One region of the Geodermatophilus sp. FMUSA9-8 genome, then DNA from elsewhere that is predicted to be linked to it. Evidence: predicted binding sites of a transcription regulator. Region 1 holds the regulator's gene; each other region holds the start of a gene.
What was found. The regulator LexA, encoded in region 1, represses DNA repair genes until DNA is damaged. The targets are predictions, from matches to a motif close to TCGAACANNTGTTCGA.
Positions count from the first base shown of each region.

Region 1 (6,380 bases):
CGACGACCGCCGGCATCTCCGTCGTGAGCGCGCGGTGCCGGCCGGGGACGGCCTCGGCCGGCGCGCGGTGGCGGCCGGCGCCGGCGGCGCCGACGGCGGGCTGCTCGGCGGTGACGTCGCCGCCGTGCCGCCGGGACCGGCGCGACGCACGGGACGCGCGGCGCCCGCCGGCCGGCGCGCCGGACCCCTGGTCGAGGACGGGCTCCGGGGCGGGAGCGGGGGCGAGCGCGAGGTGGCGCTCGGGCAGCCGCACGTCGACCAGGCCGACCCACGTGCCGGCGCCCTCGACGACCCCGGGCACGTCGGCCCGCAGTCGTACCCAGGCCTCGCACGCGCCCGTCGCGTCGTGCCGCCAGCCGAGCATCGCGCCCGGCACCCAGGCGCCCTCGACGAGCACCTCGACGTCCTGCGGGGACCCGAAGGACACCGCGGCCCTGCTGTTCACGGCTGCTGACACGCTCCTGACCGTAGGTGCCGATCCGACCTCGGCGGGTGACCGACCGGGGGCCGATCGTTGACGAACTCGCGCCGCGCTTCTCGTCACTTCTCCGACCTCCGCACCGACACCGACACCGACTCCGACACCGACACCGCAGCGACACCGACACCGCAGCGACAGCGGCCTCAGCACCCGGGACCCGGCTCAGGGCAGCCGGAGCACCTGGCCGACCTCGACGACGGAGCCCTCGAGGTCGTTGAGCGCCTCGATCGCGTCGACGACGGCGCGCACGTCCTGGTCGTCGCGGGCGACCTCCGCGGCGATCGACCACACGGTGTCGCCCTCCCCCACCACGACGCTGCTGCCGGCGGCCAGCTGCAGCCCCTCGTCGGGCGCGAGGACCTCCCGGCCCAGCACCGCGCCGCCCACCCCGGCGGCGAGCACGAGGACAGCGACGAGCCGCCGCCCGCGGCCGGTCAGCCGGACCGGCACCGGGGCGGGCGCGGCCGGACGGCGGCCGGACCCCCGCGCGGGCTCGGCGCGCAACGGGCGGCCGCCGGGCCGCGCCGGGTCGCGCCGGGTGCGCGGCGCCTCGGCGGCCGGACCGGCGGAGGGACCCGTGGCCCGCGGCGCCGCGGCGGCCGGCCGGTCGGGCACCGGGCGCAGGTGACCGGCCACGCGCGGACCGGAGCCCGGCAGCGCGCCCGCCTCCCCCACGGCGCCGGCGGGCCGGCGCGGCGGCGTCCGGCGGGCCGCGGGCGCCGGTGCCCGCTCGTCGAGGAGCGGCCGCCACGGCACCCGCACCGCCGCGTCGAACTCGAGCACTGCCTGCCGCACGCCGCCCATGACCCGCTCCTCCTCGTCGACCGCCCTCGAACACGCGTTCGATTCGAACGTCTGTGCGATGTCTACCGCATGCCCCCGACGAGGTCGACACGACACCGCGGGTGTTTCGAACACACGTTTGAAGTGGCGGCCCCGAGGCGCTACGGTCCGACCAGCACCCCGTCCGTCCGGTGTCCCCCGCGGGACGTCCGTCCGCTCCCTCCCGGTCCACCCGGGAGCCGGGCGGCCGCCCGGGCGGCACGGCACCCGGGCAGGAGACCAGGTCGCGGCACGCGGCCGGCGAGGAGGAGACGTGGCGGGCACGAGCGGGACCGGCCGGCGCACGGACGGCGAGACGGCGCGAGGCACCACGGCCTCCCGCCGCCCGGCCGCCCGGCGGGGAGCGGACGCCGGGGGCGCCGCCACCGCCACGGGCACCGCCGCGGTGCGCACCTTCCCCGACCGGGCCGAGGCCGGCGACGGGCTCACCCAGCGCCAGCGCCGGGTCCTCGAGGTCATCCGCGACTCGATCGAGCGCCGCGGCTACCCGCCCTCGGTCCGGGAGATCGGCGAGGCGGTCGGCCTGTCGTCGGCGTCGTCGGTCGCCCACCAGCTGTCGGTGCTGCAGAAGAAGGGCTGGCTGCGGCGCGATCCGAACCGCCCCCGCGCGCTGGACGTCCGGCTGCCCGGCGACACCGCCGCCGAGTCGGCGCCGGCCGCCCCGGCCGCCGACGGCACGGCCGCCCCCACCTACGTCCCGCTGGTCGGCCGGATCGCCGCCGGTGGCCCGGTGCTGGCCGAGCAGGCGGTCGAGGACGTCTTCCCGCTGCCGCGCGAGCTCGTCGGCGACGGCACGCTGTTCATGCTCAAGGTCGCCGGTGACTCGATGGTCGACGCGGCCATCTGCGACGGCGACTGGGTCGTCGTGCGCCAGCAGCCGACCGCGGAGAACGGCGAGATCGTGGCCGCGATGCTCGACGGCGAGGCCACGGTGAAGACCTACAAGCGGCGCGACGGGCACGTGTGGCTGCTGCCGCACAACCCGGCGTACGAGCCCATCCCGGGCGACGAGGCGACCATCCTCGGCCGGGTGGTCACCGTCCTGCGCCGGGTCTGACGACAGCTCCCGGGGTCCGGCCCGCGCGCCGGACCCCGGGCGGGTCCGGGACGACCCGCGGGCGGTCGCGTCAGGCGGCGGGCGGCTGGCCGGCCGAGCGCCGCCGGCGCAGCCGCCCGGCGAGCCACACGAGCAGGGTGGCCACCGTGGCGGCGAGCAGCCCCGCGGCCAGCGGGGGCGTGCCGTCGTCGCCGCCGTCGAGCAGGCCCGACGGCCCGGCAGCGGTCGACGCGGGCGTCGCGGGTGCCGCCGTCCCCGCGGGGACGGGCACGAGCGTGACGTCCCCGGGCAGGCCCTCTCCCGCCACCAGCAGCGCGCCGCCGTCGGCGGTGAAGGACACCGCCTCCCCCTGCGGCGCGTCGGGGAGCGCCACCCGCACCGGCTCGCCGGCGAGCGCGGCCGGGACGTCGGAGCCGGCGAGCGGCCAGACGTAGGCGTCGGTGTAGGTGCGCAGCGCGATGCGGCTGCCGTCGCGCGCCACCGCGCCACCGGTCACCAGCAGCTGTCCCGCGCGGCCGACCGGCCCGCCCGGCGTGCCGGTCAGGGTGAAGGTCACCGTCCCGACGTCGGCCAGCGCGACCGTGCCGCCGTCGACCAGCGGCGCCGCGGGGCGGTAGACGTGGCTCGCGCCCAGCACCTCCTTGGTCACGATGTACGGCGTCCCGTCGGGGGCCACGAGCAGCGCCTCGGCGTCGTGCGGCCCGTCGGGGTAGGTGAGCCGGTACAGCGCCGTGCCGCCGTCGGGGCGCAGCGCGATGAGCGCGACGGTCGCCCGGGTGGCGTTGTTGTCGCCGGTGTCGGCGAGCCACACGGTGCCGTCGGCGCCGACGCCGAGGTCCTCGGGGTCGTAGGGGTCCAGCGGCGCGGTGGTCACGTCGACGACCTGGCACCCGCCGTCGAGGACGGCGACGCTCACCTGGTCCCCGCCGTCGGGGATGGCCAGCATCCGCTCGCCGACGTCGACGAGCCCGGACAGCTCGGCCAGCCGCGGATCGGTCACCTGACAGCGCACCGACGGCGCGGCCGTCTCCTCCGCGCGGGCCGGAGCCGCGAGCAGCGCGGGCAGCAGGGCGAGCGCGAGGGCCGGCGCGAGGACAGCGGCCGATGCCCGTCCCGCGCGCGCGGTCGCGCTAGGCGGGAGGACGGCCGGCTCGGGCACTCGCCCAGCGTGACAGGACGGATGCGTCGAGTGCGTGCACCACGCCCAGCAGGAGCAGCCCGACGGCCGCGCCGACGACCGCGTCGGTGACCCAGTGGAAGTCCAGCGACACCATCGCGATCCCGGTGGCGACCGGGCCGACGACGGCGAGCCACCACAGCAGCGTCTGCACGCGCGGGGGCAGGGCGTACTCGGCGGCCTGCCAGCGCGCGACGCCCCACATGAGCACGGCGTTGGCCACGTGCCCGGAGGGGTAGCTGGCGCCGTCGCGGTGGAAGAAGGACCCCGGGTAGGCGGGGGCGGTCCGGCCGGTGCCGAACTTGAAGGCGTAGACCACGACGGTGAGCAGGACCAGCGCGGTGAGCACCCGGACCAGGGGCAGCAGGGTGCGCCCGCGCACGCACAGCCAGGCCACCAGCCCGGCGAAGACGATGAGGATGGTGCCGCGGCCGCCGACCTGGGTGACCACCCAGACCGGCCAGTAGGCCGGCGAGTCCCGCAGGTCCCAACTGCTCACGACCTCCGAGACCTGCAGGTCCAGCCGCTCGAGGACGCCGCGGCTGAGCAGGTCGGCGGTGACCGCGACCGTCACGGCGAACGCGACCAGCAGCAGCCACCACGGCGGCCGGCCCGCGCGCACGGCGGGCGGCGGCACGGACGCGTCGCCGTCGGCCGGCGTCCCGCCCCGCACGGCGCCGCTCATGACACGGCCGCTGGTCACGTCGTCACGGTACCGGCCCGTGACCCGCCCGTGACCTCCCGAACGGGGGACGGCGAGCCGCCCGGGTGACCGGCGGGGGCCGGACACCCGGGCGGACGCCGGGAGGGGACGCGGGAGGAGCGGTCAGGCGACGGGGACGGCGAACCGCTCGAGCGCCGCGGCCAGGCCCCCGTCGACGCGGGCGGTCAGCCGGGTGCCGGCCGCCTCGTGCAGCTCGCTGAGCACCTCGCCGTCGCGGTGCACCCGGGCCACCAGGTCGCCCCGGTCGTAGGGCACCAGCACCTCGACCTCGACGTCGGGGTGCGGCAGCCGCGCCGACACGATCTCGCGGAGCTTCTCGATGCCCTCGCCGGTGCGCGCGGAGACCCACACCGCGCCGGGCAGCGCCTGACGGAGGGTGAGCACGTCGTCCTCGGTCATGGCGTCGACCTTGTTGACGACGATCAACTCCGGCACCGCGGCGGCGTCGATCTCGCGCAGCACCACGTGCACCGCGTCGATCTGGCCGAGCGGGTCGGGGTCGGAGCCGTCGACCACGTGCAGCAGCAGGTCGGCGCCGGCCACCTCCTCCAGCGTCGACCGGAACGCGTCGACGAGCTGGTGGGGCAGGTGCCGCACGAACCCGACGGTGTCGGTGAGCGTGTACTCGCGGCCGTCGGGCGACTGGGCCCGGCGCACCGTCGGGTCGAGGGTGGCGAACAGCGCGTCCTCCACCAGCACGCCCGCCCCGGTCAGCCGGTTGAGCAGGCTCGACTTGCCGGCGTTGGTGTAGCCGGCGATCGCCACGCTCGGGACGGCGTTGCGGCCGCGGGCCGAGCGCTGGGTGGCGCGCGCGGTGGCCATGCCGGCGATCTCGCGGCGCAGCTTGCTCACCCGCGCGCGGATCCGCCGGCGGTCGGTCTCGATCTTCGTCTCACCGGGACCGCGGGTACCGATGCCGCCACCACCGGCGACGCGGCCACCGGCCTGGCGGGACAGCGACTCACCCCAGCCGCGCAGGCGCGGCAGCATGTACTGCATCTGCGCCAGCTCGACCTGGGCCTTGCCCTCCCGGCTGGTGGCGTGCTGGGCGAAGATGTCGAGGATCAGCGCGGTCCGGTCGACCACCTTCACCTTGAGGATCTTCTCCAGCGCGTTGAGCTGGCCGGGGGTCAGCTCGCCGTCGGCGATGACGGTGTCGGCGCCGGTCGCGGCCACGATGTCGCGGATCTCGGCGGCCTTGCCCGAGCCCACGTAGGTGCCGGCGTCGGGCTTGTCGCGCCGCTGGCTCACGGCCTCGAGCACCTCCGAGCCCGCCGTCTCGGCGAGCGCGGCCAGCTCGGCCAGCGAGCGGTCGGCGTCGGCCTGGGTGCCCTCGGTCCAGACGCCCACGAGCACCACGCGCTCGAGGCGCAGCTGCCGGTACTCGACCTCGCTGACGTCGGCGAGCTCGGTGGACAGGCCCGCCACGCGGCGCAGCGCGCCACGCGCCTCGAGGTCGTAGGAGCCGGTGGTCCCGTCGACGTCGTCGGCGGTGTCCCACTGCCCGGCCGGGGCGGGGCGGACGTCGGCCGGCGGGGCGGCGCGGTCGGCCCGGTCCTGTGCGTCGTCGAGCACGGCGCGGTTCTGTGCGGTCGTCATCACGTCCAATGTGACACGGGCGGGAGCGGCGGTCACCTGGGTTGTCTTCTCTGCAGTCGTCATACGCCGGGTACAACACCGGAACGGGTCAGGTGCATCCCGCGGGGAGCCGGGTAGGGCGCGACGAGGACCACGACGACGACGCCGACCCAGGAGGCACCCGTGAGCACCAGCAGCAGCGAGGGCATCGAGGACCCGGGCCGCGACCCCGCCGGCCTCGAGGTGCCCCGCAACCCCTTCGGCGGCGCCGACCAGGACACCGGTCGCGGCGAGCCGCGCGGCACCGGCAACGTGGGCCCCGGCGACAAGCCGGAGGCGCCGACCGACGAGCCGGAGACCCGCGCCGACACCCCGGACGACCCCGCGGCCGACCGCTAGCGGCAGCCGGCCGGGTCCCGCTGCGGGCCCGGCCGGGTCACAGTCCCGACTCGACCATGTCGAGGGTGCGCTCGAGCACGCGCTCCCGGCGGTCGGGCGGCAGCCGGCGCAGCGGGCCCTC
Region 1 covers NZ_JBAGKE010000007.1:228,132-234,511, forward strand. The annotation lists gene WA616_RS16150 (hypothetical protein) at 1-457, opposite strand, end outside; gene WA616_RS16155 (LysM peptidoglycan-binding domain-containing protein) at 644-1,285, opposite strand; gene lexA (transcriptional repressor LexA) at 1,578-2,381, shown strand; gene WA616_RS16165 (hypothetical protein) at 2,452-3,540, opposite strand; gene WA616_RS16170 (phosphatase PAP2 family protein) at 3,512-4,261, opposite strand; gene hflX (GTPase HflX) at 4,385-5,881, opposite strand; gene WA616_RS16180 (hypothetical protein) at 6,044-6,259, shown strand; gene WA616_RS16185 (TetR-like C-terminal domain-containing protein) at 6,297-6,380, opposite strand, start outside.

Region 2 (6,380 bases), on a different contig from region 1:
CAGGCCCAGCGGGGTGGGACGGCGGCCGAAGGAGTCGACGACGGCGCGGCTGCGCGGCCCCCACACCCCGACGAAGCGGCGGTAGGCGTCGGCGTCGGCCTGCCCGCAGGCGGCGGCGATCGAGGCGCAGGTGGCGTCGAGGTCGACGGAGAACACGAGCGGCCGGCCGTCGGGGCCCGGGTCGCCGGGGGAGGGCGCGGGCGCGAAGCCCCACGGGTCGCAGTCGACGTAGGTCAGCCCGTGGGCGGCGAGGTCGAGCTCCTCGACGACCCCGCTGTGCCGGACGATCACGTGCGCGCTGGAGCCGCGGTCGACCCGCACCCCCGGCCAGCGCTCGACGGTGGACACCGCGCCGCCGAGGACGTCGTCGCGCTCGACGACCTCGACGGTCAGCCCCTCGCGGGCCAGGTAGCAGGCGGCGACGAGCCCGTTGTGGCCCGCGCCGACGACGACGGCGTCGACCCCGCGGCCGGCGGCCCGGCCGGCGGCCCGGTCGGGTCCCGGCACGCTCAGCGGCGCGCCGGCTGCAGCGGCAGCCGGGCGCCGAGGATGGCGAAGGGCCGCGCGTCGCCGGGGAAGTGGTGGCCGCGGGCGAGGTCGACGAAGCCGTCGGCGTGGTACAGCCGGAAGGCCTTGGTGTCGGCGTCGGGCGTGGACAGCAGCGCGGCCGGCGCGTCGACGCCCTCGACCAGCGCGTGCAGCAGCCGCCGGCCCAGGCCCCGGCTCTGCGTCTCGGGGTGCACGTGCAGCTCGCAGACCTCGAAGGCGCCCGGCAGCCAGCGCTTGGCGGTGCGCCGGTCGAGCGCCGCGCGCACCTGGTCGTGCCACCACTGGCCCGGGGCGACGAGGTAGCCGTAGCCGAAGCCGACGAGCTGCTCGCCGTCGGGCGTGGGCGCGAACCCGCCGACGGCGCGGAAGCCCGGGCGCTCGGTGTGCTGGACGGCGTACCCGTAGCGGCCGGCCACCACCGAGGCGTCGTAGCCCATGGCCGCGCCGTAGATGGCCAGCGCCTCGTGCATGTGGTCGCGCAGCCAGCCGGCGGGCAGCTCGGTCACCCGGGCGGCGGGCGTCGTGCCGGTCACGGTCTCTCCTCGCTCACTGACCCACCGCGCCCGCGGGGGTCTGCAGGGTCTCCTGCGGGCCGTCGCCGACCTCGGCGGCGGTGCCGCCCGTCAGGCGCAGCAGCTCGTCGTAGGTGGTGGGGAAGACCGCCGACGGGTGTCCCGCGGCGGCCCAGACGCGCTCGTGCCGGGCCAGCTCGACGTCGACGAGCGTGCCGATCGGCTCGGGGTGGCCGATCGGGGCGACCCCGCCGATGGGCTGGCCGGTGTGCGCGCGGACGAAGTCGGCCGACGCGCGCTCGACGCGGGGCACGCCGAGCAGGGTGGCCACCTTCGCCGTGTCGACCCGGTGGGCGCCGCTGGTGAGCACGAGCAGCGGCAGGCCGCCGACGTCGAACACGAGGCTGCTGGCGATCGCCCCGACCGGCACGCCCAGCCCGGCGGCGGCGTCGGCCGCGGTGCGCGCCCCGGCGGGGACCTCGCGCACCTCCCCGGCGGCGCCGGCCGCGGCGAGCAGCCCGGCGATCGCTGCCACCCGGGGGTGGGCGGCGGGTCGGGTCATGGCGGCGATCCTGCCACCGCTGTCACACCCCCGCCGTACCGTCCGGCGCGCGGACGGGGAGTCCCCCGGCCGGGCGCGTCCGGCTTGACGCGACCGGCGGGGTCGGGTCTACTCGAACTGTTCGAACAGACGTTCGAACGGGTCGAGCACCGCCCCGGGACTTCCCCGCCCGGGCGGGAGGCAGGCCGTCAGCGGCGCGGGGTGGGGAGTCGTCATGAGCCGGGTGCTGGGTGACGTCGGCGAGCAGGTCGGCGAGGAGGTGCGGGTCGAGCGCGGGCCGCTCGGGCCGGCGCAGTTCTGGCGCGGGCAGGGCCGCTACGTCGTCGGCGAGCTGCTCGACTCGTGGGTGGAGACCGCGCCCTGGTGGCAGCGGACCGCCGCCGGCGGCGCCTCGGCCGACCTCGTCGCCCCGCGCGAGGTGTACCGGGTCGAGGCGGTGCGGGCCGGGCGCTCGCGGATGAGCTTCGCCGGCGTCTACGACCTGTGCTGGGACGCGGCGGACAACCGCTGGTCGCTCGTGCGGGTGCACGACTGATGGGCGCCGCGCACGCCATGACCTACGACGGGACCGGCCAGCTGCCCCTCCCGCCGCCGCTGCCCGCGGCGACGGCGCAGCTGCTCGACCAGGCCACCCGGGCCCTGGCGGAGGCCTCCCGCGCCGCCGACGCGCGGGACCGCTACGCCACCGCCCACCTCGCCGCGCTGCGCGCCGCCGCCGCGGTGCTCTCGGCCCGCACCCGGCCCGAGAGCGGCCGCCGCCGGCCGCGCAGCGCCTGGGTGCTGCTCGAGCAGGTCGCCCCCGAGCTGGGGGAGTGGGCCACCTTCTTCGCCGCCGGCGCGGCCAAGCGGGCCGCGGCCGAGGCCGGGCTGTCCCGCGCGGTCACCGAGCGCGAGGCCGACGACCTGGTCCGCGACTCCGGCGCCTTCCTCGCCGTGGTCGAGGAGGTGCTGGCCCGCACGCCGGAGCCGGCGCCCCGGCCCCGGCTGGTCGGCGGCACCGCCCACCGTCCCGCGCGCGGGCGGTGAGCGGCGACCCCTTCGTCCACCTGCACGTCGCCTCCGGGTACTCCCTGCGCCACGGGGCCAACCACCCCGCCGACCTCGTGGCCCGCGCCGCCGAGCACGGCATGGGTGCGCTGGCCCTGACCGACCGCGACGGCCTCTACGGGGCGGTCAAGTTCGCGCAGGCCTGCCGGTCGGCGGGGGTGCGCCCGCTGTTCGGGGTCGACCTCGCGGTCGCCCCGGCGGTGGACACCACGGTGCCGCCGGCGCTGGCGCGCGTGCTGGGTGAGGACGACGAGCTGGCGGCCCGGCGCGCGGGTGGACGTGGTGCGGGCGCGGGTGGGCGCGGTACGGGTGGGGTGGCGCCGGTGCGGCGCAGCCCGGTGCGCGGCGGGGCGAGCGTCGACCCGCGGCTGCCGCGGGTCACCTTCCTCGCCCGCGACGGCGCGGGCTGGCGGTCGCTGTGCCGGCTGACCAGCGCCACGCACCTGCGCGGCACCCGCGGCGAGCCGGTCGCCTCGCTGGCGCTGGCCGCCGAGCACGCGCCCGGCCTGGTCGCGGTGCTCGGTCCCGACTCGCCGGTGGGCCGCGCGCTGGCGGCCGGGCGGGCCGACGTCGCCTCCGCGCGGCTGGACGCCTGGCGGTCGGTGTTCGGCCCCGGGTCGCTGGTGGTCGAGCTGGTGCACCACCGCGGCCGCGGCGACCGGCTGCGCGCCCAGCGGCTGATGCGCTTCGCCGCCGAGGAGGGCGTGCCGGTGGTGCTGAGCAACGCCGTCCGCTACGTCGACGCCATCGACGCGCCCACCGCCGACGTCCTCGACGCCTCCCGGCGGCTGGTCGCGCTCGACGCCCGGCACGTCGACCGGCGCACCGCCGAGGGCTACCTCAAGTCGGGCAAGGAGATGGCCGAGGTCGCCGAGGAGATCGCCGGACCCGACCGCGACGCGGCGCTGCGGCTGCTCGAGCGCACCGCCCGGCTGGCCGAGCAGTGCGCCGTCGACGTCCGCGAGGACCTCGGCATCGGCACCGTGCGCTACCCCGAGCTCGACGTCGTCACGTCCCCCGCGGAGCGGGGGATGGGCCCCTCGCAGGTGCTGCGGGCCCGCTGCGAGGCGGGGCTGGGCCGGCGCGGGATGGCGCGCAGCGAGAAGGTGCTGGTGCGGCTGGAGGAGGAGCTCGCCGTCATCGACGCCCTGGGCTACCCCTCCTACTTCCTCACCGTCGCCGACGTGGTCGACCTCATCAAGGGCCTGCGGGTCCGGGCGGCGGCGCGGGGGTCGGGCGCGGGCAGCCTGGTCACCTACCTGCTCGGCATCTCCGACGTCGACCCGATCCGCTACGGCCTGCTCATGGAGCGGTTCCTCTCCCCGCTGCGCCACCAGCTGCCCGACATCGACATCGACGTGGAGTCCGCCCGGCGGATGGAGGTCTACGACGCGGTCCTCGCCCGCTTCGGCGCCCACCGGGTCAGCTGCATCTCGATGATGGACACCTACCGGGTGCGGCACGCCATCCGCGACGTGGGCGCCGCGCTCGGCCTGCCGCCGGGCGAGGTCGACGCCGTCGCCAAGGCCTTCCCGCACATCCGGGCCAACCAGGTGCACGCGGCGCTGCGCGACCTGCCCGAGCTGCGGGCCAGCCGGCTGGGCTCCCAGCGCGGCGGCGGCACCGGCGACCTCGACCTGCTGTTCGACCTCGTCGCCCGGCTCGACGGCCTGCCCCGGCACATCGCGCTGCACCCGTGCGGGGTGCTGCTGTCCGACGCCACGCTGCTCGACCGCACGCCGGTGGAGAGCAGCTACCTCGGCTACCCGATGAGCCAGTTCGACAAGGACGACGTCGAGGAGCTCGGGCTGCTCAAGCTCGACCTGCTCGGCATCCGGATGCAGTCGGCGATCGCGCACGCCATCGACGAGGTGGCCCGGGTCGACGGGGAGACCGTCGACATCGACGCCGTCCCGCGCGACGACCCGACCACCTTCGAGCTGATCCGCTCGACCCGGACCCTCGGCATGTTCCAGATCGAGTCGCCGGGGCAGCGCGAGCTGGTCGGCAAGTTCGGGCCGGAGACGTTCGAGGACATCGTCATCGACATCTCGCTGTTCCGGCCCGGGCCGGTGAAGAGCGACATGGTGACGCCGTTCCTGCTGGCCCGGAACGGCTGGCGCGACCCGGTCTACCCGCACCCCGACCTCGCGCCGTACCTGCGGGAGACCGCCGGCGTCGTCGTCTTCCACGAGCAGGTGCTGCAGATCGTGGCGCAGATGACCGGCTGCGACCTCGCCCAGGCCGACGAGGCCCGCCGCGCGCTCGGCGACAAGGAGCTGCACCCGGAGGTGCGGGCCTGGTTCATGCCGGAGGCGCTGCAGCGCTACCCGGTCGAGGTCGTGGAGAAGGTGTGGGAGGTGCTGGTCGCCTTCGGCTCCTTCGGGTTCTGCAAGGCCCACGCGGCGGCGTTCGCGCTGCCCACCTACCAGTCGGCGTGGCTCAAGACCCACCACCCGGCGGCCTTCCTCGCCGGGGTGCTCACCCACGACCCGGGCATGTACCCGAAGCGGCTGATCCTCGACGACGCCCGCAACTTCGGCATCCGGGTGCTCGGCCTCGACGTCAACGCCTCGGACGCCGCGTACCGGGTGGAGCGGACGGCCGTCCCCGAGGACGGGGAGGACCGCCCGGAGGAGCCGCCGCGCCGGCCGGAGTGGATGCCCGCGGCGATGGCCGACCCGTCGACCCACGGCATCCGGCTGTCCCTCGCCGACGTCAAGGGCATCTCCGACGACGAGGTGGCCCGGATCGTCGCCGGGCAGCCCTACCGCTCGCTGCCCGACTTCTGGAACCGGGCGTCGGTGTCGCGGCCGGTGGTGGAGCGGCTGGTGCTCGCCGGCGGGTTCGACTCGCTCTACGGGTTCGGCGTGCGCGACCGCGAGGCCGGCCGGCCCACCCGCTCCCGGCAGTCGGTGACCCGCCGCGACCTGCTGCTGCAGATCAGCGAGCTCGACCGGTGGAGCCGCAGCGGGAAGCGGGCCGGCTCGGTGGGGCAGCTCAGCCTCGACCTGCTCGGGCTCGACACCGGGGACGACGCCGGGGAGGGGATGCAGGAGTCGGGCGGCGCCGGGTGGGCCGGGTCGGAGGCGGCGGGCTCCGGACTGCCGGAGTTCACCGACGCCGAGCTGGTGCGCGCCGAGCTCGAGGTGCTGGGCCTGGACGCCAGCCGGCACGTCGTCGACTTCTACCGGCCGTTCCTGTCCGCGGTCGGCGCGGTGCCGGCCGGCGAGCTGCTCGGCTGCCGCAGCGGCGCGGAGGTGCTGGTGGCCGGGGTCAAGGTGGCCACCCAGACGCCGCCGATCCGGTCGGGCCGGCGGGTGGTGTTCGTGACCCTCGACGACGGCACCGGCTGCACCGACTCCACCTTCTTCGAGGACGTGCAGGGCCCCTACGCGGCCACGGTGTTCCACTCCTGGCTGCTGGTCATCCGCGGGGTGCTGCGCCGCACCGGCCCGCGCGGGGTGTCGATCCGGGCCACCGGGGCCTGGGAGCTGCCGGCGCTGTACGAGGCGTGGGAAACCGGCGGCCTGGCCGGGGTGTCGGAGCTGATGGCCGCGCCGGGGGAGTACACCGAGCAGGCCATCGCCGGGGCGGCGGCCTCGCACGGGTCGCGGCCGGTGGTGGTCAAGCCGGTGCTGGTGCACCCGACCGGCTTCCGGATGTCGCCCTACGCCGACATCAAGCCCGCCGGCGACGACGCCGGGACC
Region 2 covers NZ_JBAGKE010000004.1:268,743-275,122, reverse strand. The annotation lists gene WA616_RS11075 (phytoene desaturase family protein) at 1-507, opposite strand, end outside; gene WA616_RS11070 (GNAT family N-acetyltransferase) at 510-1,082, opposite strand; gene WA616_RS11065 (YbaK/EbsC family protein) at 1,096-1,623, opposite strand; gene WA616_RS11060 (DUF6504 family protein) at 1,838-2,158, shown strand; gene WA616_RS11055 (SAV_6107 family HEPN domain-containing protein) at 2,158-2,649, shown strand; gene WA616_RS11050 (DNA polymerase III subunit alpha) at 2,646-6,380, shown strand, end outside.
Region 2: a site for LexA is predicted at 1,745-1,760, ahead of WA616_RS11060 (DUF6504 family protein). Genes of this name have one in related genera too.

Region 3 (6,380 bases), on a different contig from region 1:
CGCCCGCGGGCGGGACGGCACCCGCGGCGCGCTCGGTAGACTCGACGGGTCCGCCCGCGCTCCGGTGCCGGGCGCCGGGACGAGGGAGGACAGCCGTGAGCGGCCATTCCAAGTGGGCGACCACCAAGCACAAGAAGGCCGCGATCGACGCCAAGCGCGGCAAGCTGTTCGCCAAGCTGATCAAGAACATCGAGGTGGCGGCCCGCACCGGCGGCGGTGACCCGGCCGGCAACCCGACGCTCTACGACGCCATCCAGAAGGCGAAGAAGTCGTCGGTGCCCAACGACAACATCGACCGCGCGGTCAAGCGCGGCTCCGGTGCCGAGGCCGGCGGCGTCGAGTACCTCACCATCACCTACGAGGGCTACGCGGCCGGCGGCGTCGCGGTGCTCGTCGAGTGCCTCACCGACAACAAGAACCGGTCGGCCTCCGAGGTGCGCACCGCGATGACCCGCAACGGCGGCTCGATGGCCGACCCGGGCTCGGTGTCCTACCTGTTCACGCGCAAGGGCGTCATCGTCGTGCCGCAGGCCGACGGCGTCGACGAGGACACCGTGCTCATGGCCGTCCTCGACGCCGGCGCCGAGGAGGTGCGCGACCTCGGTGACACCTTCGAGGTGGTGTGCGAGCCCACCGACCTGGTCGCGGTCCGCACCGCGCTGCAGGACGCCGGCATCGACTACGACTCGGCCGAGGCCGGCTTCGTGCCCAGCGTGACCGTCGAGCTCGACGAGGAGGGCGCCGGCAAGGTGTTCCGCCTCATCGACGCGCTCGAGGACTGCGACGACGTGCAGAACGTGTACGCCAACTACGACGTCCCCGACGAGGTCCTCGCCAACGTCGGATGAGGCCGGGCGGTCCCGCCCGTCCCACTCGCCCCGGACACCCCGGCGCTGACGGGGCCCGGGCCCCGCGGGGCCGGAGCATGGAACCGACGCGCCGCGGTGGGCGGCGCCTCGGGGACGCGGGGACCAGGTGGCCGGAGCGAGCGCACGCGCCGCGCGCGTGGTCACCGTCCTGCTGCTGTCGGCCGGGGTGCTCGGCGGGATCGCCCCGCCGGAGCCGGTCGGCGCGGCGACCCGGGCCTCCGCCGTCGTGCTCCCCGCCGACACCGCGCCCGAGCCGGTGGGGCGGCGGCCCGCCGTCGGTCAGGTGGCCCGCGTGACCGCCGTGCCGCAGCCGGTGGCCGCGCCGCCCGCGGAGCCCGCCGCGCCGGCCGGGCCCGCCGCCGGGGTGCCCGGGCCGGCCGACCCGGCCGCGGAGGAGCCCGCGCCGCCGGTGCCCGGCGTCCTCCCGCTCGACGTGGACGCCGGCGGGGCGGCGCAGGTGGTCACCGTCGTCGCCGCGTCCGCCGGCGCCACCACCGCCGAGCTCACCGCCTGGGAGCTCGGCGACGCCGGCTGGACGGCGGTGCTCGGCCCGTGGCCGGCCCGGGTCGGGTCCGCCGGGATCGGCGCCGCCCGCGAGGGCTCCACCCGCACGCCGGCGGGCACCTTCGCCCTGCCCGAGGCGTTCGGCCGCGCCGCCGACCCCGGCAGCGGCCTGCCCTACCGGCAGGTCGACGCCGAGGACTGGTGGGTCTCCGACGTCGCCAGCCCGCTGTACAACCGGCACGCGCGGTGCGCCGCGGGCACCTGCCCGTTCGACGAGCGGGCGGGCGAGAACCTGCTGGCCGCCGGTGCCGTCTACGACCACGCCGTCGTCATCGGCTACAACAGCGCCGGGACGCCGGGTGCCGGCTCGGCGTTCTTCCTGCACGTGACGAACGGCGCGCCCACCGCGGGCTGCGTGGCGGTCGAGCGGGGGCGGCTGCAGACGCTGTTGCGGTGGCTCGACCCCGCGGCCGGCCCGCTGGTGGCCATCGACGTCGCCTGAGCGGGAGCCCCTGCCCGGGCCGGCGTGCGCGCCGCGTGTTGCGCCGGGGCACCGTCGTCGGGGACCGTTACGGTGGGCGTCGAACAGGCGTTCGGAGGAAGGGGGCGGGCATGCGCGTGCTCGGCATCGACCCGGGGCTCACCCGGTGCGGGTGGGGCGTGGTCGACGGCCGTCCCGGCGCCCGCCCGGCCGCCGTCGGGGTGGGCGTGATCCGCAGCTCCGCCGACCTCGACCTGGAGCTGCGGCTGCTGGAGCTGCACACCCAGGTGACGGCGCTGCTGCGCGAGCACCGGCCCGACGTCGTGGCCATCGAGCGCGTGTTCACCCAGAACAACAAGGGCACCGCCACGGGCACGGCGCAGGCCGCCGGCGTGGCGGCCCTCGCCGCGGCGCAGGCCGACCGCCCGGTCGCCTGGCACACGCCGAGCGAGGTCAAGGCGGCCATCTCCGGCAACGGCCGCGCGGACAAGGAGCAGGTCACCCTCATGGTCACCCGGGTGCTCGGCCTCGCGGCCGCCCCCAAGCCGGCCGACGCCGCCGACGCGCTCGCGCTGGCCGTCTGCCACGTGTGGCGCGGGCCGGCGCAGCAGCGGCTGCGGGTCGCGGCGATCGCCGGCGGCATCGGCGCCCCGGTCGTGCAGCGCACGCTGCCGCGCTGGCAGGGGGTGTCCCGGTGATCGCCAGCGTGAACGGCCGGGTCGCCGCCGTCGGGCCGGACGGCGCGGTGGTGGAGGTCGGCGGCGTCGGCCTGTCGGTGCAGTGCACGCCCGGCACCATCGCCCGCCTCACGGTCGGCGAGCAGGCGCGGCTGGCCACCAGCCTCGTCGTCCGCGAGGACTCCCTGACCCTCTACGGCTTCGCCGACGACGACGAGCGCTCGCTGTTCGAGCTGCTGCAGACGGCCAACGGCGTCGGGCCGCGGCTGGCGCAGGCGGTGCTGGCCATCCACCCGCCGCGCGAGGTCCGCCGCGCCGTCTCCATGGCCGACGTCAAGGCGCTCATGCAGGTGCCCGGCATCGGGAAGAAGGGCGCCGAGCGGCTGATCCTCGAGCTGCGCGACCGGCTGGGCACCACGACCACCGACACCCAGCTCGACGGCGCGCCGGCCGCCGCGGGCGCGCCGATCACCCCGGTGGCGCCGTGGCGCGACCAGCTGTCCTCGGCGCTGGTCGGGCTCGGCTGGTCCACCCGCGAGGCCGACACCGCGCTCACCGCCCTGGCGCCGGTAGCCGACGAGCAGCTCACCACCACCGGCCGGGTCGACGTCGGGTCGCTGCTGCGGCAGGCCCTGCAGCTGCTGGGCCGGGCGTGAGCGAGCGTGCGAGCGAACCGATGAGCAGAGCAGTGCCACGCACGCTGCCGACGAGCGCCAGCGAGGAGGACGCGTGAGTTCGCCGTTCGACCGGTCGCTGACCGGGGAGGTGGAGTCGGGCATCAGCCGCGACTTCGCCGTCTCCCCGCAGGCCGGCGACGAGGAGCGGGTGGTCGAGTCGGCGTTGCGGCCGCACTCGCTGACCGACTTCATCGGCCAGCCCAAGGTCGCCCGGCAGCTCGCGCTCGTGCTCGAGGGCGCCAAGCGCCGCGGCCGGCCGCCGGACCACGTGCTGCTGTCGGGCCCGCCCGGCCTCGGCAAGACCAGCCTCGCGTTGATCATCGGCTCCGAGCTGGGCACCGCCGTGAAGATCACCAGCGGCCCGGCGATCGAGCGCTCCGGCGACCTCGCGGCGATGCTGTCCAACCTCGGCCCCGGCGACGTGCTGTTCATCGACGAGATCCACCGCATCGCGCGGCCCGCCGAGGAACTGCTGTACATGGCGATGGAGGACTTCCGGGTCGACGTCGTCGTCGGCAAGGGGCCCGGCGCCACCGCCATCCCGCTGGAGATCAACCCCTTCACCCTCGTCGGCGCCACCACGCGGGCCGGCCTGCTCACCGGGCCGCTGCGCGACCGGTTCGGCTTCGTCGGGCAGATGGAGTTCTACGAGCCGGCCGAGCTGCAGCAGGTGCTCGCCCGCAGCGCCGACCTGCTCGGCGTCGAGCTCACCGACGACGGGTCGGCCGAGATCGCCCGGCGCTCCCGCGGCACACCCCGCATCGCCAACCGGCTGCTGCGGCGGGTGCGGGACTACGCCGAGGTGGAGGCCGACGGGCGGGTCACCCGCGGCGTCGCCCGGGCGGCGCTGGCGCTCTACGACGTCGACGAGCTCGGCCTCGACCGGCTGGACCGCGCGGTGCTCGAGGCGCTGGTCACCAAGTTCAACGGCGGCCCGGTCGGCGTGAGCACGCTCGCCGTCGCGGTGGGGGAGGAGCCGCACACCGTCGAGGAGGTCTGCGAGCCGTTCCTCGTGCGCGCGGGCCTGCTCGCCCGCACCCCCCGCGGGCGGGTGGCCACCGAGGCGGCCTGGCGCCACCTCGGCCGGCCCGTGCCCCGCGGCGGGATCCCCCTCGGCGGGGTCACAGCCGTCCCGCGTGACCCGGGTTCGTCGTCGGAACCGCTCTTCGACGCCTAGACTCAACGGCGCTGGCGCGCAAGTCGGCCCCTCGCCGGGCCGCACGGGTCCCGGCTCCGCGACCCGGTGTCGGCGGGGGCCGGCCCGCGCGCCACGGCCGACGTACCCGAGCGGTCCCGACCCGGACCGCACCGACCGCGTGCACGCGAGCGCGGAAGAGAGGCACCCCCGCCGTGGAACTGTTCCCCCTGCTCCTGCTCGTGCTGGCCTTCGTGGCGCTGGTGGTGCTGCCCGCCCGGGCCCGCAAGCGCCAGCAGAACCAGACGCAGTCGGCGCTGGCGATCGGCGTGCCGGTGACCATGGCCGGCGGGGTCCACGCCACCGTGGCCGGCCTCGACGACCCAGCCACCATCCAGGTCGAGGTGGCCCCCGGCGTGGTCGTCACCTACGCGCGCCAGGCGGTCATCCAGGTCCGCCAGCCCGCGGGCGCGGTGCCCGGCCCGCCGGCCACCGGCGGGGCCGTCGTCGAGCCGGTGGAGGAGCCCCTCCGGGACGACCGTCCCGGTGACGGCCCTTCCGGCAAGACCCTCTGACGGGACGCCCGGTGGCCAACCGCGCCCTGCCGGCGCGCCGCTACTTCGGCGCGTTCGTCCTGATCGTGGCCGTCATGTACGGCCTCATCTTCTTCACCGGCACCGACCGGACGCCGCAGCTCGGCCTCGACCTGCGCGGCGGCACCACGGTCACCCTGACCGCGCGCACGCCCGACGGGCAGGCGCCGGCCCCGGAGGACCTCGAGCTCGCCCGCCAGATCATCGAGCAGCGGGTGAACGGCATCGGCGTCGCCGAGGCCGAGGTGGTCACCGAGGGCGACACGAACATCGTCATCTCGGTGCCCGGTGACGACGGCGAGCAGGCCCGCGAGCTCGGCCAGACCGCGCAGCTGCGGTTCCGCCCGGTGATCGGTGCCCCCGAGCCCGCGGCCCCGGCCGAGACCAGCGACGCCGCGACGCCGACCGACTCCGCGACGCCGACCGACTCGGCCGCGTCCACCGACTCGGCGGCGCCCACGGACTCCGCGGCGCCCACGGACTCCGCGGCGCCCACCGACTCCGCCGCTCCGACGGACTCGGCGGCCCCGACCGACGCCGCCACCCCGACCGACGCCTCGGCGTCGGGCAGCGGGTCGGCCCCGGCCACCGGCAGCGACGGCGCCGTGAGCGACCCCGCGCTCGACCCGGACCGTCCCGCCGTCACCCAGGAGGAGGCCGCGGCGCAGTTCGCCACGCTGACCTGCTCCGCGGAGGACACCCGCAGCGAGGTCGCCCGCCCCGACGACTTCGTCGCGGCCTGCAGCGAGGACGGCACGACCAAGTACCTGCTCGGCCCCACGATCATCGAGGGCACCGAGATCGCCGACGCCAGCGCCGGAACGCAGCAGACCACCGGCGAGTGGGTCGTGCTGCTGGACTTCAACGGCGAGGGCCGGACCACCTGGGCGGAGTACACCGCCGCGAACGTCGGCAGCAACGTCGCCTTCACCCTCGACGGCCGCGTCGTCTCGGCGCCCACCATCCAGCGCGCCATCAACGGCCAGACCACCATCACCGGCCAGTTCGACCAGGCCAGCGCCGAGGAGCTGGCCAACCAGCTGCGCTACGGCGCCCTGCCGCTGACCTTCGAGCAGGCCACCGCCCAGTCGATCTCCACCGAGCTCGGCGCCGAGCAGCTGCGGGCCGGCCTCATCGCCGGCGCCATCGGCATCGCGCTCGTGTTCGTCTACGCGCTGCTCTACTACCGGCTGCTGGGCCTGGTGATGATCGCCAGCCTGCTGCTGTCGGCGGTCGTGGTCTACGCGAGCCTCGTGCTGCTCGGCCGCGAGATCGGATTCACGCTGAGCCTCGCCGGCATCGCCGGGTTCATCGTCTCGATCGGCATCACGGCCGACTCGTTCGTCGTCTACTTCGAGCGCCTCAAGGACGAGATCCGCGAGGGCCGCAGCCTGCGGTCGGCGGTGCCGCGCGCCTGGGTGCGCGCCCGCCGGACCATCCTGTC
Region 3 covers NZ_JBAGKE010000004.1:141,851-148,230, reverse strand. The annotation lists gene WA616_RS10465 (YebC/PmpR family DNA-binding transcriptional regulator) at 96-848, shown strand; gene WA616_RS10460 (L,D-transpeptidase family protein) at 976-1,875, shown strand; gene ruvC (crossover junction endodeoxyribonuclease RuvC) at 1,986-2,552, shown strand; gene ruvA (Holliday junction branch migration protein RuvA) at 2,549-3,187, shown strand; gene ruvB (Holliday junction branch migration DNA helicase RuvB) at 3,261-4,385, shown strand; gene WA616_RS10440 (preprotein translocase subunit YajC) at 4,559-4,918, shown strand; gene secD (protein translocase subunit SecD) at 4,930-6,380, shown strand, end outside.
Region 3: a site for LexA is predicted at 1,955-1,970, ahead of ruvC (crossover junction endodeoxyribonuclease RuvC). Genes of this name have one in related genera too.